2 regions of the Acidipropionibacterium virtanenii genome follow, and region 1 is predicted to be linked to the other one. Evidence: riboswitches for the same ligand, from Rfam matches in the RefSeq annotation. Region 1 holds a riboswitch; the other holds the start of a gene.
What was found. Region 1 has a riboswitch for cobalamin ahead of JS278_RS00195 (GNAT family N-acetyltransferase). Riboswitches for the same ligand answer to the same signal wherever they lie in the genome.

Region 1 (7,946 bases):
AGAGTTCAGGCTCAAGGCCGACGAGTCCTACCAGATCGGCGAGCCGGGCCACCCGGTGCGCGCCTACCTCGACGTCGACGGCATCATCGAGGCCGCCAGGCAGGCCGAGGCCGACGCCATCTACCCCGGCTACGGCTTCCTGTCGGAGAACCCCGACCTCGCCGAGGCCTGCGCGGCGGCCGGCATCACCTTCATCGGGCCTCCCCAGCGGGTCCTCGAGCTCACCGGCGACAAGGCGCGGGCCATCGCAGCCGCCCGCGAGGCCGGCCTTCCCACCCTCCACGACTCCGAGCCGAGCGACGACGTCGACACCCTCGTCGAGGCCGCCCAGCAGATCGGCTTCCCGCTCTTCGTCAAGGCCGTCAACGGCGGCGGCGGGCGCGGCATGCGGCAGGTCGACGACCCCGCCAGGCTGCGGGCCGCCATCATCGAGGCCCAGCGCGAGGCCGAGTCCGCCTTCGGCGACAACCGGATGTACATCGAACAGGCCGTCGTCGACCCGCGCCACATCGAGGTGCAGGTGCTCGCCGACGGCCAGGGCGGCTCCATCCACCTCTACGAGCGCGACTGCTCCCTGCAGCGCCGCCACCAGAAGGTGCTCGAACTGGCGCCGGCGCCGAATCTGGATCCGGAGCTGCGGGACCGGATCTGCGCCGATGCGCTGAGATTCATCCGTCACATCGACTACGTCAACGCCGGCACCGTGGAGTTCCTGCTGTCGCAGAACGGCGACTACGTCTTCATCGAGATGAACCCCCGCATCCAGGTGGAGCACACCGTCACCGAGGAGATCACCGGCGTCGACCTGGTCTCAGCCCAGATGCGCATCGCCGCGGGTGAGTCCCTCGAACAGATCGGCCTGTCCCAGGAGGGGATCTCCATCCGGGGCGCCGCACTCCAGTGCCGCATCACCACCGAGGACCCGGCCAACGGATTCCGCCCCGACACCGGCACCCTGTCGGTGTACCGCACCCCAGGAGGCGTCGGCGTCCGGCTGGACGGCGGCGTCGTGTTCGGCGGCGCGACCGTCGGCGCCAACTTCGACTCCCTGCTGGTCAAGATGACCTGCCGCGGACGCGACCTCGCACAGGCCGCGGCCAGGGCGTTCAGGGCCCTCAACGAGTTCCGGATCCGCGGCGTCTCCACCAACATCCCCTTCCTGGAGGCGGTGATCGCCGATCCCGAGTTCCTCGCCGGGCACACCAGCACCGGCTTCATCGACGCCCGCCCCGAACTGCTGCGCGCCCAGATCCCCGTCGACCGCGCCACCAAGCTGCTCACCTACCTGGCGGAGGTGAGCGTCAACCGGCCCAACGGTCCCGGCCCAGTCGACTGGATCCACCCTCGGGCCAAGCTCCCGGTGCTTCCCGACGAGGTGCGCAAGGCCGCCCCGCCGGCCGGATCGCGCTCCCACCTGCTCGACGTCGGCCCGGCCCGGTGGGCCGCCGACCTGCGCTCCCAGCAGGCCGTCGGCGTCACCGACACCACCTTCCGCGACGCCCACCAGTCCCTGCTGGCCACCCGGATCCGCACCCGCGACCTGCTCCACGCGGCCCCCGTCGTCGCCCGCACCCTGCCCCAGCTGCTCAGCGTGGAGGCCTGGGGAGGGGCCACCTACGACGTCGCGCTGCGGTTCCTCAAGGAGGACCCCTGGGACCGCCTGGACGCCCTCCATGCCGCGATGCCGAACCTGCCGATCCAGATGCTGCTGCGCGGGCGCAACACCGTCGGCTACACGCCGTATCCCCTCGAGGTGACCCACGCCTTCGTGGCCGAGGCCGCCAGATCCGGGGTTGACGTCTTCCGGATCTTCGACTCGCTCAACAACATCGACCAGATCCGCCCGGCCATCGAGGCCGTGCTGGAGACCGACCACGCCGTCGCCGAGGCGACGATGTGCTACACGGGCAACATGACCAGCCCCGACGAGACGCTCTACACCCTGGACTACTACCTGCGTCTGGCCGAGCAGCTCGTCGAATCCGGAGCTCACGTCATCGGGCTGAAGGACATGGCCGGACTGCTGCGCGCCCCGGCCGCCGCCAAACTGGTGACCGCGCTGCGGTCGCACTTCGACGTGCCGGTGCATCTGCACACTCACGACTCGGCCGGCGGCCAGCTCGGCACCCTGCTGGCGGCGATCGGCGCCGGGGTCGACGCCGTCGACGTCGCCGCGGCGTCGATGGCCGGTACCTCCTCGCAGGTCTCCATGTCCGCCCTGGTGGCGGCTCTGGAGGGCACCGAGCGGGACACCGGGCTGAGCCTGGACGCCGTCACCGACCTGGAGCCCTACTGGGCGGGCGTCCGCCAGCTCTACGCGCCCTTCGAGTCGGGGCTTCCCGGGCCGACCGGGCGGATCTACCGCACCGAGATCCCCGGCGGCCAACTGTCGAACCTGCGTCAGCAGGCCAACTCGCTGGGGCTCGGTCATCGCTTCGAGGAGGTCGAGGAGATGTACGCCGCGGCCAACAGGATCCTCGGCAACATCGTCAAGGTGACGCCCTCCTCCAAGGTGGTCGGCGACCTGGCCCTGGCGCTGGTGGGGCGCGACGCCGACCCGGCCGACTTCGAGGCCCATCCCGAGCACTACGACATCCCCGACTCGGTGATCGGCTTCCTCAACGGCGATCTCGGCACGCCCCCCGGCGGCTGGCCCGAGCCCTTCCGGAGCAAGGCGCTGGAGGGGCGTCGCACCAGGCCGGTGGTCGTCGACCTGTCAGAGGAGGACTCGGCCGACCTGGCCGCGCGTCCCCGATCTGCCCTCAACCGGCTCCTGTTCCCCGGGCCGACCCGGGAGTACCTGCAGGCCGTGGAGGACTACTCCGAGCTGTCGGTGGTGCCCACCCGCGAGTTCCTGCACGGCATCCGGCAGGGCGACGAGGTGGAGGTGGCCCTGGAGAAGGGTCACTCCCTGGAGTTGGGCATCTCGGCCATCGGCGACGCCGACGACCACGGCATGAGACAGGTGCTCTGCTCGGTCAACGGGCAGCCGCGCACCCTGTCGGTGCGCGACACCTCGGTCGACTCCGCGGTGCCCACCGCCGAGAAGGCCGACAGGAGCATTCCCGGCCAGGTGCCCGCCCCCTTCGCCGGCGTCATCACCCCGGTGGTGGAGGTGGGCGCGGAGGTGACCGCCGGACAGCAGGTGGCCACCATCGAGGCCATGAAGATGGAGGCCGCGGTCACCACGCCTGTCGCCGGCGCCGTCAAGCGCTGGGCCGTCGGCGTGGCGCAGTCGGTCGAGGGAGGAGACCTGCTTGCGGTGATCGAGTGAGGTCCGACATTGCGAACGCGTGCCGGGCGAGGGGCCCGGCGCGCGTCTCGGGGTGGAGCAGGCACTCCCAACACGCCGTCCCTCAGCCCTGGTGAGCGTCAGGACGGTGTCTTGGGAGTGGAATCTCCTGCAACGTGCGGACCAGCCCATGGCCGGGGGTGGCTCCCGTTCCCGGGTGTAACTTGTGGGCCACGATCGTTGATGAGAGGAATGTCACATGCCTGTGAGGACCACCCACGTCGGCTCCCTGCCGCGCACTCCCGAGCTGCTCGAGGCGAACGCCCGCCGGCAGGAGATGGGTGAGGAGGTGTTCCGGACGGTCCTCCAGTCGTCGGTCGACGAGGTGGTGCGCCGCCAGCACGAGATCGGCCTGAGCGTGATCAACGACGGCGAGTACGGCCACGCCATGACCGAGTCGGTGGACTACGGCGCCTGGTGGTTCTACTCCTTCTCCCGCTTCGGCGGACTGGAGCTCACCACCGACACCCGCTTCGAGATGGCCCCGCCCGCATCCGGGGGCACGGTGAAGCTGGCGCCGTTCGCGCAGCGCCGCGACTGGGTGCGCTTCGCCGACGCCTACTCCGACCCCGATTCCGGCATCCACACCGCCCGGCAGTCCGAGACCGCCTTCCCCACCATCACCGGCCCGCTCACCTACATCGGCCAGGACGCCGTGGCCGCCGACGTCGACGGCCTGCTGAGGGCCCTGGAAGCCAACGGCCTGTCGGCCTCCGACGGCTTCGTGGCGGCGCTGTCCCCGGGCTCGGCGGCCCGCATCTCCAACGCCTACTACGCCGACGACACCGAGGTGGTCCAAGCCTGCGCGGCCGCCCTCCACGAGGAGTACAAGGCGATCACCGACGCCGGGCTCACCGTCCAGATCGATGACCCGTCGATCGCCGAGTCCTGGGATCAGATCAACCCGGCGCCGGTCCTCGAGGACTACCGCGACTACATCCAGATCCGCATCGACGCTCTCAACCAGGCGCTGGAGGGGATTCCCGCCGAGCAGGTGCGCTTCCATGTGTGCTGGGGCTCCTGGCACGGCCCGCACACCACCGACATCCCGCTGTCCGACATCGTCGACAAGGTGCTCCAGGTGCATGCCAGCGGGTACTCCTTCGAGGCCGCCAACGCCCGCCACGAGCACGAGTGGACGGTCTGGGAGGACGTGGATCTGCCCGACGACAAGGTGCTCATCCCCGGCGTGGTGGGCCACTCCACCAATGTCGTCGAGCATCCGGAACTGGTGGCGCAGCGGATCCGGCGCTTCACCGACGCCGTGGGCCCCGACCGGGTGATCGCCTCCACCGACTGCGGCCTGGGAGGGCGGGTCTACCCGTCCATCGCCTGGGCGAAGCTGGAGTCCCTGGCGGCCGGAGCCGCGCTGGTCTGATTCAGTGGCGGGAGCCGCCCTCGTCTGCGGCTCGCGCTGGTCTGAGATCTGGGGTCGGCCGCCAAGTTGTGTAGGAAATGTGGGAACAGATGACCCCATTTCCTACACAACCTCAGGGGCCGGCCGTCCACGAGCGAGGCCGATCCCCATCTGGACGCGCTGACCATATCTGTCCAGTCCAAGATCTTGTTCGGTGCGGACCAGAGAACGGTGGAAGGTCGTGGTCGGCTCCTCCTCAGCGAATCCCAGCGCGCGGTAGAACGGCGCATTCCAAGGGACGTCGGCGTATGTGCGCAGAGTGAGCCTTTGATGGCCGCGTTCGTGGGCCGTGTTCATCGCAGCTGCGAGGAGCATCCGGCCGTATCCGCGGCGTCCGTACTCGGGCAGGACGGCCACCTGCTCCAGATGGGCCAGACCGTCGGCCTCGATGACGTGGACGAAACCCACCAGATGACCGGTTGCAGCCTGGGCGACGAGGAGGAATCCCGGCATCGCAGCGCGGGTGGCGCCTGGCTGCGCGGGCTCCCACCGGTCGGGCTCCAGGAACCCGATGAGGAGGGCGTCGGCCAGATTCTCGATCGTTTCGATCTGATCGAGTTCGTCGGCGCGGACGGGGCGGATGGTGATGGCCATCTGCCGATCGTAGGGCCGGGCCGGTGCTTCTTCTGGCTCTTCGCCTGCTTCTCTGCAGTGATGGGGAGGGGGAGGCCCTGTATTGTCACGGTGCCGAGAGCTATGGTCCGGAGAAGGGTTCAGTGACGCATATTTTCCATCACAGAACCTTTCCACCCGTTGATGACGTATTTCAGAGATGGAGCCGGGACGGGCGGGCCGGGTGGCCCGGTCAGCCTTCGGCGCGGTCCAGATACTGGACCAGGGCGTCCGGCAGGTCTTCGGACTCGGTTTCAACCAGCAGGGCCCCTTCCCAGGGATCTCTCCCCAGTGGCGTGTCGCCCTGCCGTCCACCTCACCGCTGCGCGTCAGTCCCGGAGTCTCACCGGATTCCCTTGGCGCCGGACGTCACAGATAATACCCAGCTCCCCGAGAGAGTGCGGCTCTCGTAGCGGGATGCCAGATGATGGTGGGCTCCGCCTGGCACCCTTTGGGGAAAGTGCCAAAGTTGCGCAACTCCCAAAGGAGTCAATATTGACCCCAAACGATGCACTTGAAGCGATCGCCGACGGTGCGACTGCCGATGAGCTCGAGCATCAGCAGCTCGACTTCAAGACGCAGGGCCGTTCACGCCCCTGACACAGCCGATGACCTCGCGGAGGCCGCCGCATGTTTTGCCAACGCTTCGGGAGGAACCATCATCGTCGGCGTAGCCGACAAGGTGCGCGGTACCGAGGCCTTCCTGGGAACCGATCTGGAACCGGGCTTCGTTCGGCGACGTGTCTTTGAAAGGACCCAGCCGAACCTCGACGTCATGGTGAGGGAGTTCAACTACGCAGGCAAGCGATTGCTCTTGATCACTGTCCAGGAGGGACTCGACGTCTACGTTGCCAATGGAAAAGCTCCGAGGCGACGCTTCGAGGCGTCCTGCCTACCGCGCAGTGGTATCGATCTGATGAGGCTCAGCGACGAACGCCGCGGGACCGATTGGAGCGCGGCGCCGAGCGGACGAGGAGTCAACGACATTGATTCCACGGCACTGCTGCATCTCAGGTCCCTGCTCAGTCGATCGCGGAACGCCCTGATGGAGGGTGTCGATGCGTCAACCGTTGATCTGTTGAGCATGCTGAATCTTTCCGACTCGCATGGAACTCTGACGAGCGCAGGTGAGCTACTACTGTGCCAACCTTTGGCGAACGCCAAGAACGATGTGCTTGTGTATCAGTTCAGGGAGACTCCCGGAGGAGATGTGAGGTCCGGGCGCCGCTGGCAGGCCCCGCTCCTGACTGCCGCCATCGAAGTACTCACGATGATCGAAGCTCGCATTGGAACAATTCCGATCAACTTATCGAACGGGCAGCAGATTCAGATCGAAGACTATCCGATAATCGCTGTTCGGGAGGCGCTCGCCAACGCATTGATCCATGGGGATCTCCGCGAGCGCAGACCGGTAACAGTGGAGCACTCATCGCAAAGCCTTGTCATCACCTCTCCGGCGCCTCTGGTCAGTGGTATCACGCCGGACAACATCCTTACTCATCCGCCGAGGCCGAGGTTTCCGTCGTTGGCGTCAGCCATGCGGGCAATGGGCCTCGCCGAGCAGTATGGACTCGGCGTTGACAGGATGTTCAAGGAGATGATTCGCAGCGGACGGGCGGTTCCAGTGCTCTCCGTGTCCGAGGGGGATCTTCGTGAAACGACTGTCAGATTTTCCGGAGGGCCTCCCAACTCGAGGATTGTGAAGTTCGTGGCGTCCCTTCCTAGTGTTGAGCAGGAAGACACCGACGCGCTTCTCATCGTCTCAACGCTCGTGAGCCGCCGCGTCCTCAATGCCGCGCAGCTGGCTCCTGTTGTGCAGCGCGATCCGGATGAGGCGCAGGCTGCGCTCCTATGGCTGTCCCAAGGGGCGGCACGAATCATCGAGCCGACGCCCCGCAGCTCCAAGCGTCGCCACCCCGATTATCGGCTGACTGCAGGAGCCGTGTCTTCGCTTGGCCCGGTTCTTGCATATCAGCCAAAACCGAAAAGTGACATAGAACGTAAAATTGTTGCTCACGTCAGGGATTATGATTCTATAAATAATGATGCAGTAAAACGAGTGTTCAACGTCGATGTGTACGCAGCACGAGATATATTGAAAGATCTCGTAAGTCGGGATATTTTGGCCAGGACGTCTGAGCAGAGCAGAGGGACAGCGGTCAAGTACGGCGCAGGTAAAAAGTTTCCCGCAAGAAGCCGAAAGCGGAATAAATCGACGATGAGACCTGAAGAAGGTCCAAGCCTATTCGACATGGGCTCCGACGTGGAATAGTCTGCAGTTTCAATGCTGTGGCATCCGCCCGAACACCACCCGGTCGTCGAGCCACTGCCAGATCTGGGCGGTCTCGGTGAAACCGGCCGCGCGCATGCTGGCCAGATGGAAGGCCACGTCGACCTTGGTGAGCGTCACCTTGTGGTCTCGCTGGGCGAAGTGGGCCTCGGCCTCGGCCTGCCAGCCGGGCATCGACGCCGCAGCGGAGAACCAGTCGTCCCAGCTCATGGCTCCGGCCCGGGTGAGGCGCTCCTCGGCCCGGCTGCGCTCGGCCGGGGCCAGGGCCGCCAGGAACGGCTGGGCGGTGGCGTCGAAGAAGAGGTGATCGGCGTTGAGCATCACCCCGCCCGGGT
Region 2 (7,946 bases), 1.1 Mb from region 1:
CGGCCTCCTGCATGTGATAGCCGGAGATCGAGATGGAGTTCCACTTCGGCATGTTCGCGCTGGTGTAGGCGAAGATGTCGGCGATGATCCGCATCGAGGGCTGCGGCGGGTAGATGTAGGTGTTACGAACCATGAACTCCTTGAGGATGTCGTTCTGGATCGTCCCGGCGAGCTGCTCGGGCCTGACGCCCTGCTCCTCGGCGGTCACCACGTAGAGGGCCAGGATCGGCAGCACGGCGCCGTTCATGGTCATCGACACGCTCATCTGGTCCAGCGGGATGCCCGCGAACAGCTCGCGCATGTCCTTGATGGAGTCCACGGCCACGCCGGCCATGCCGACGTCGCCCCCGACGCGCGGATTGTCAGAGTCGTAGCCGCGGTGGGTCGGCAGGTCGAAGGCCACCGACAGACCCTTCTGGCCGGCGGCCAGGTTGGCGCGGTAGAAGGCGTTCGACTCCTTGGCCGTGGAGAATCCGGCGTACTGGCGGATCGTCCAGGGGCGGAAGGCGTACATGGTGGCGTACGGGCCGTGCACGAACGGCGGGATACCCGCGTAGGTGTCCAGCCAGTCCATGTCCTGGTAGACGTCCTCGCTGTACAGGTGACCGACCGGAATCTGCTCCGGGGTCATCCACGGCTCCTGCTCGCCGGCCTGGGCGGCCAGCGCGGCGAAGCGCTCCTGGGCATCGGCGGGCGCCTGCTCGTCTCCCAGGTTGATCGAATCGAAACGGGGCAAGGTGCTCACTTGGCAACTCCCAACGTGTCCAGAGTGTCGGAGAGGGTCGCGACGACGTCCATCCCCATGGCGACACGACCGTCGAAGACCTTCTCGGCCTCGGCGGCTTCATCACCGAATTCCTTGTAGGCGCCTGACAGGTAGACCTTCTTGGCGCCGGCCTCCTTGAGAGCCCTGGCGACCTCGAGGCCCTGCTCGGCGTAGACCTTCTTGTTCGAGCAGAGGTCGACGACCGTGGTCCCGGAGGCCTCGAAGGCGGCGACGATCTCGTCGACGGACCCGCCCTCGACCTCGGGGGTCTCGATGCCGGCGATATGCCACATGGGAGCCGAGAAGCCTTCACGGGCACCGAAATCGCGCCGGGTGCCCAGACAGACCAGGAACACCTTCGGCTTGTCGGCGGCCTTGGCGGAGCGATCGACGAGGCCCTCGAAGACCTCGGAGTCGCGGTGCCAGGCCAGTCCCTTGCGCTCGGGGGCGGGCGGGAAGGGTTTGGCCTCCAGCGTCCGCGCCCCGATCATCGGGAACTCGGAGACTGAGGTGATGGGCTGCTTGCGGGTCGCCAGGCGCTTGGCGCGCTCGGTGTTGAGGGTCGCCAGCTCCTCGGCGACCTTCCCGTCGGCCAGGACCTTCGCGAATCCACCGGCGGCCTCGATCTCCTGGAACTTGCTCCAGGCGGCGTCGGCGAGGGTCTTGGTGAGCGACTCGACGTAGAAGGAGCCGCCGGCCGGGTCGTTGGCCCGTCCGATGTTGCACTCCTCGGCCAGCACGATGCCGGTGTTGCGGGCGATCCTGCGGGTGAACTGGTTCTTCGGCAGCCCGATGGCCGCGTCGAAGGGCAGCGTGGTGATGGCCTCGGCGCCGCCGACGGCCGCGCTGAAGGTCGAGATGGTGCCGCGCAGGATGTTGACGTAGGGGTCGTCTCGGGTCAGCTCGCGCCGGCTGGTGACCGCCTGCTGGCGGGCGCCGCGCCTGTCCTCGGGCACCTCGAAGACCTCGCCGATCCGGTTCCACACGGTCCGCAGGGCGCGCAGCCGAGCGATGGTGAGGAACTGGTCGTGGGTGGCGGTGACCCGGAAGTTGATGGCGTCGAAGGCCTCCTCGGCGGAGACCCCCTGCTCGACCAGGGCGCGCACGTACTCGACCGCGGTGGCGATCGACCAGGCCAGCTCGGCGACGTCCCCGGCACCGGCGTTGTGATAGATCGTGCCGTCGGCCACGAAGGCCCGCGCGTTCTTGTACTTCCTGATCTTCTCGATCCAGCCGGCCAGACCGGAGAGGTCGGCGTCGCCGCCGTTCAGGGCCGCGAGCCCGATCGGGTCGATGCCCAGGTTGAAGGACAGCTCCTCGGGTTTCAGGTCGGAGGAGGCGTAGACATCGAGGAGGGCATTGGCGGCGGCCTCCTGGTCGTCGCGGCTGGAGACCTCGACCTTGGCCAGGTTCAGCAGCACGTCCTTGAGGTCGCCGGCGATGTCGGCGGGCCTGATCGCGTCGGCTCCGACGCGCAGCCAGATCGAGGTGACGCCGCGCTCCAGGTCGGCGACGATGGCCTTCCGGGTGACGTCGGTGTCGGGATCCTCGTGGAGGGCCCGCACGTCCCATGCGTCGGCCGCACCGGTCCTGATGGTGGTGCCGCGGGTGAAGGGGGCCACGCCGGGTGCGCCGAGCTTCTCGGGAGCGTCGTCCCGGGTGTACATGGGCTCGAACCGGACGCCGTCGACGGTGGTCGGCTCCATGCGCTTGAGGGACTGCTCGAAGGTGAGCTGCTTGCCCTCGGGACGCCCCCGGTTGAAGACCTTGGCCACCTCCTTCTCCCACTGCTCATGCGTGGGGGCCGGGAAGACACCGGCCAGGGTGAGCGCCTCGGGAGCTTCGGCCACTGCCGATTCCTCGAGGTTTTCGGGATCAGTCATACTCTGCAGACTCCTGCTCCGCTGTGGATGGATATGTGCCGAAGGCCTCCCCTCGAGGCCCAGGCACCGCATCGCACGCGGCGGTGCGAAGACGCGTCGGCAGGTATTCGGACTCATGGGCGTCCCACCCACCGGGGTCTCCGGTAGGCAGGTCCTACGTCACCGCTTCCCGGGCCTGGACCCAGTGCTGTGATCTCCGTCGGCGTCCCGGACGGGCCGTGACACCGGCGGCGATGGTGATGTCGTTCCCATTCACCGCTGCGGGGCAGCGCCGGATTCTCACCGGCTTCCCTCTTGCGGTCGGAGCTGCGGGTGCAACTCCGACACCAACGAGCCCATCCTAACGGCAGCCATTCCGGCCGGTGAGGCCGGGGCCGACATGATCATCCGAGTGCACAACCGTGCACGGACCCGGGCCCGTCAGCTCGCACCGGCGCCCGCATCGGTGGCCCGGGCGCCCTGTACCGCGCTCTGCACCGCGCTGTCGATCCAGGCGATGATCTCGGACTCGACCTGACGCCGGTTCACCTCGTGGAGGATCTCGTGGCGGGCACCCGGATAGAGGACCAGATCGACGCTGCGGACGCCGTTGGCACGCATCCTGCGGGCGACCTGGCGGACCCCTCGCCCTGCTCCTCCCACCGGATCGGCGGCGCCTGAGAAGATGCCGACCGGCAGACGCGGCGGGATGGCCCGCATCACCTCGACGCTGTTGGCGACCCTCATCACCCGCAGCAGCTCTCGGTAGAAGCCGGTGCTGCACACATACCCGCACAGCGGGTCGGCGACGTAGTCGTCAACGGCCCGGGTGTCGCGCGAGAGCCAGTCGAATTCGGTGCGGGCCGGCATGAAGGCGGCGTTGAAGGGCCCGAACGCCAGCCTGTTCATCAGAGCACTGGGGTGGTCCTCCCCCAGCAATACCGTCTCGACGTCGGCGACCGCGGCTCCCGCCCCGCCCACCGGTCCCAGTGAACCACCGGTGCCCAGCAGCACCAGGGCCGCCATCTCGCGACCGCGCCGCGCGGCCATGGTCCGGGCCAGGAACGACCCCATCGAATGTCCCACGAGCACCCAGGGGACACCTGGCAGCTCGCCTCGCACATGGTCGTAGGCCGTCGACATGTCGTCGAGCAGCTGGTGGTAGCCACGGTCCGGCAGCTGCCCGAGCCTCCCTTCGGCGGCCGCCCTGGGGCCCTGGCCGCGGTGCTCAGCGGCGATGACGAACCATCCGTGCTCGACCAGCGCTCCCGCGAACCCGTCATAGCGGGCCGCGTACTCGCACATCCCGGGCACGATCTGGACGATTCCCCTCGGGGCGCCCGCCGGCTCCCAGACGAGCACATCCAGATCGGCGCCGTCCTCGGCGACCAGGGTGATGCAGTCCATCGACACTCCTTCTCGCGTCCCCGCGGCCAGTCTAGAGACCGAACCGTAGACTGACCGGCGTCCCCGCGCGGGTTCGCGCCGGGGCGGGCGTCGACAGAGGGGATTGTCCATGAGGATCACCGTGGTGGGTCTGGGGTATGTCGGCATGGCGATGGCCACGCTGTTGGCCCAGGACCACGAGGTGGTGGCCCTCGACGTCGACGCCGAGCGGGTCGGGCTGGTCAACGATCACCGCACCACCGTGGTCGACCCCCTCATCCAGGAGTACCTGACCGGCCACGACCTGGCCCTGACGGCGGTCACCGACCCCGCCGAGGCGATGCGCGGCGCCGACCACGTGGTGATCGCCACCCCCACCAACTACGACCCCGACCAGAACTACTTCGACACCTCCTCGGTCACCACCGTGATCGACCAGGTGCTCGCCTGGGCACCCGATGCCCTGGTGGTCATCAAATCCACCGTGCCGGTCGGATTCACCGACTCGGTGCGCCAGGCCCACCCCGGCCTGGAGGTCGTCTTCTCCCCCGAGTTCCTGCGCGAGGGACGCGCCCTGGCCGACAACCTCCACCCCTCCCGCATCGTGGTGGGAGGCCGGGGCCCCCGCGCCCGCGCCTTCGCCGACCTGCTGGTGGCCGGGGCCCTGGACGATGACGTGGAGGTGCTGCTGACCGGATCCACCGAGGCCGAGGCCATCAAACTGTTCGCCAACACCTATCTGGCGATGCGGGTCTCCTTCTTCAACGAGTTGGACACCTACTCGGCCCGCCGGGGCCTGGACACCCGCCAGATCATCGACGGGGTGTGTCTGGATCCGAGGATCGGGACCCACTACAACAATCCGTCCTTCGGCTACGGCGGCTACTGCCTGCCCAAGGACACCCGTCAGCTGCTGGCCAACTACTCCGATGTGCCCCAGACCCTGATCGGGGCGATCGTGGACTCCAACCGGGTCCGCAAGGACTGGGTGGCCGCCGATATCGTGGCCCGCAACCCGACCCGGGTGGGCGTGTACCGGCTGGTGATGAAGGCCGGCTCCGACAACTACCGCTCCTCCTCCATCCAGGGGGTGATGAAACGGATCAAGGCCAAGGGCATCGAGGTGATCGTCTACGAGCCCACCTATGACGGCGACGAGTTCTTCCGGTCGCGGGTCACCGGAGACCTGGAGTCATTCAAGACCGAGTGCGATCTGATCATCACCAACCGGATGTCCCCCGAACTCGCCGACGTCGCCGACAAGGTCTACACCAGAGACCTCTTCGGGGCTGATTAACCAGAGGAGGAGACGACCCCTCCACGGTCGCTTCGCTCCCTTCCACCCCGAGCGGGTCAGGTCCGTGCCCGCGTCACGAGTGGTACTCCCAGATCACGTCCCCGGCCTCGCGGATGACCGCCCAGGGACGGTCGGTGAGGTCGAACTCGGCGATGAGCGGTTCGACGCCGGGCACCCCGGTCCGGTAGACGTAGCGCTCATTGCTGAGCGCCTCCTTCTCGGTGCGGGCGTCGATGAGCCAGGGATGTCGTCGCCGCAGCCCGATCAGTTCCCGGTGGGTCCGCAGCATCTGCGCCCCGAGCTCCATGCCCTGCGGCGAGTCCGGCAGCACCGGCCGGATCTGGTCGTCGCCGCCGACGCGGTCCTCCTTCACGCCGCGGTAGCCGTACTCGTCGCCGTAGTAGATCGACGGCACGCCCCCGACGGTCATGAGCACCGCCAGGGCCAGCACCGCTCCGTCCTCGCCCACCTGCGAGGCGATCCGGGTGACGTCGTGGTTGCCGATGAAGGTCATCGGGGGGAAGGCGCTGCCGAACATGTCGTGCCTCTCCAGGGCGTGGTCGAGCTCGAAGAAGTTCCTGCTGGCGATGCTCGACCAGATGGCCTTCCACAGCTCGTACTGCGTCACGGAGTCCATCCCGGAGGTCGCGACGATTCCCGGGTAGTCGCCATGGATCACCTCGCCGAAGACCCAGGTGCCAGGATGCTGGGAGCGCACCCGGGGCAGCACCGTGGACCAGAAGGCGGGCGGCACGGCATAGGCGGCGTCCAGGCGCCACCCGTCGATCCCGCGCGCAGACCAGTGGTTCATGACGTCGGTCACCATCCGGGAGACCTCGGGCTCGTCATGGTTGAGTGCGACGAGGTCCCCGTGGCCCTCGAAGACGTCGGGCTCGGGTCCGTCGGCGCCCTGGCGCCAGCGGATCATCCGGCCCTGTGGAGTCTCCGGGCCAGCGGCCAGCGCGTCCTGCACCAGACGGTGGTGCCAGGACACGTGGTTGAACACACCGTCCAGCAGTACCTTGAGCCCGTGCGAATGGGCCGCCGAGACGAGGCTGTCGAGATCGGCGCCGTCACCCAGCCTCGGATCCACCCTGTAGTGGTCGAGGGTGTCGTAGCCGTGGCTGCGCGAGGCCAGGACCGGGCCGAGAAGCAGCCCGGAGCAGCCGAGCTCCTGGATGTGCCCGAGCCAGTGCTCCAGACGCGGCAACCGGTGCTCGACCGGCGCGTCGAGGCCCTGAGGGGTCATCGGCGCCCCGAGTTGTCCGAGCGGGTAGGTGTGCCAGGCGATGAGGTGTTCGGCCCAGTCAGGACGGGAAGACATGTCTTCCAGCATGTCACGAACCCACCCCGGCCGGGGCCCGCCGACGTTCCGGGGGACAGATCAGTGACGCGACAGGTCGGCGGTGCGCAGGTCGGCGCGGGGCGCTCCGGTGACCAGACGGTGGCCGAACCAGATCGCCAGGAAGACCGGGATGCCGACATAGGCCACCACGGCGCCCTGGACGTCGCCGCTGCTGATGGCCCCCCAGCCCTGGCCGAGCACCACGACGATGCACATCGCGAAGGCCACGATCGGGCCGAGCGGGAACCATCGGGCGCGGAACGGAAGCTCGGACAACTCGTGGCCCTGGGCACGGAAGGCCCGACGGAACTGGAAGTGGCTCACCGCGATGCCGAGCCAGGCGATGAATCCGCACAGGCTGGAGAGATTCACCAGCCAGGTGTAGGCCTTTCCCTGCCCGAACAGGCTGGTGGCGAAGCAGGCGGCCCCGACCAGGCTGGTGGCGATCAGCGAGTAGATCGGCACGCCGCGCCGGTTGACGACGGCGAAGATGCCCGGTGCCTTGTGCTCCTTGGCCATCGCGTAGAGCATCCGGGTCGAGGCGTAGAGCCCGGAGTTGCCGGCCGAGAGGATCGAGGTGAGGATCACCGCGTTCATGAGCGCGGCCGCGGCGGCGATCCCGGCCCTGCGGAGGACGAGGGTGAAGGGGCTGATGGCCACGTCGGTGACGTCGGAGGCCAGCAGGTTCGGATCGGTGTAGGGCAGCAGGAAGCCGATCACCGCGATCGCGCCGATGTAGAAGATGAGGATCCGCCAGAAGATCTGGCGGGTTGCCCGGGGAATCGTCCGCTCCGGATTCTTCGACTCCCCCGCGGCCACGCCGATCAGTTCGGTGCCCTGGAAGGAGAAGCCGGCGATGAGGAAGACCGAGAGCACTCCGCCGGCCCCATGGACGAAGGGGGCCTCGCCGCGAGTCCAGTTGGACGGCCCCGGGGAGTGGCCTCCGAGGATCCCGACGATCATCAGGACGCCGACCACCAGGAAGATCACCACTGCGGCGACCTTGATGGCCGCGAACCAGAACTCTCCCTCGCCGTAGGCCCGCGCGGAGAGCACGTTGAGGCCGAAGAGCAGCACGATGAACAGCAGGGACCACACCCAGGACGGGGATCCGGGCAGCCAGTACTGCACGACTATGGCCGCGGCGGCCAGCTCCGCAGCCACGGTGATGGCCCAGTTGAACCAGTAGTTCCAGCCGAGTGCGAATCCGAACGATGGCGAGACGAAGCGGGTCGCGTAGGTCTCGAAGGCTCCCGGCACCGGAATGTAGGCGCTCATCTCCCCCAGGCT

Region 2: it holds a riboswitch for cobalamin, as region 1 does, so the genes downstream of both, mutA (methylmalonyl-CoA mutase small subunit) here and JS278_RS00195 (GNAT family N-acetyltransferase) in region 1, are expected to answer to the same signal.

Annotation. Positions count from the first base shown of each region.
Region 1 covers NZ_CP025198.1:40,883-48,828, forward strand. The annotation lists gene JS278_RS00185 (pyruvate carboxylase) at 1-3,274, shown strand, start outside; gene JS278_RS00190 (cobalamin-independent methionine synthase II family protein) at 3,492-4,670, shown strand; gene JS278_RS00195 (GNAT family N-acetyltransferase) at 4,773-5,303, opposite strand; cobalamin riboswitch at 5,538-5,703, opposite strand; gene JS278_RS00200 (RNA-binding domain-containing protein) at 5,866-7,593, shown strand; gene JS278_RS00205 (class I SAM-dependent methyltransferase) at 7,603-7,946, opposite strand, start outside.
Region 2 covers NZ_CP025198.1:2,398,227-2,406,172, forward strand. The annotation lists gene scpA (methylmalonyl-CoA mutase) at 1-745, opposite strand, end outside; gene mutA (methylmalonyl-CoA mutase small subunit) at 742-2,649, opposite strand; cobalamin riboswitch at 2,731-2,995, opposite strand; gene JS278_RS11070 (alpha/beta fold hydrolase) at 3,070-4,035, opposite strand; gene JS278_RS11075 (nucleotide sugar dehydrogenase) at 4,181-5,311, shown strand; gene JS278_RS11080 (alpha-amylase family protein) at 5,385-6,635, opposite strand; gene JS278_RS11085 (amino acid permease) at 6,696-7,946, opposite strand, start outside.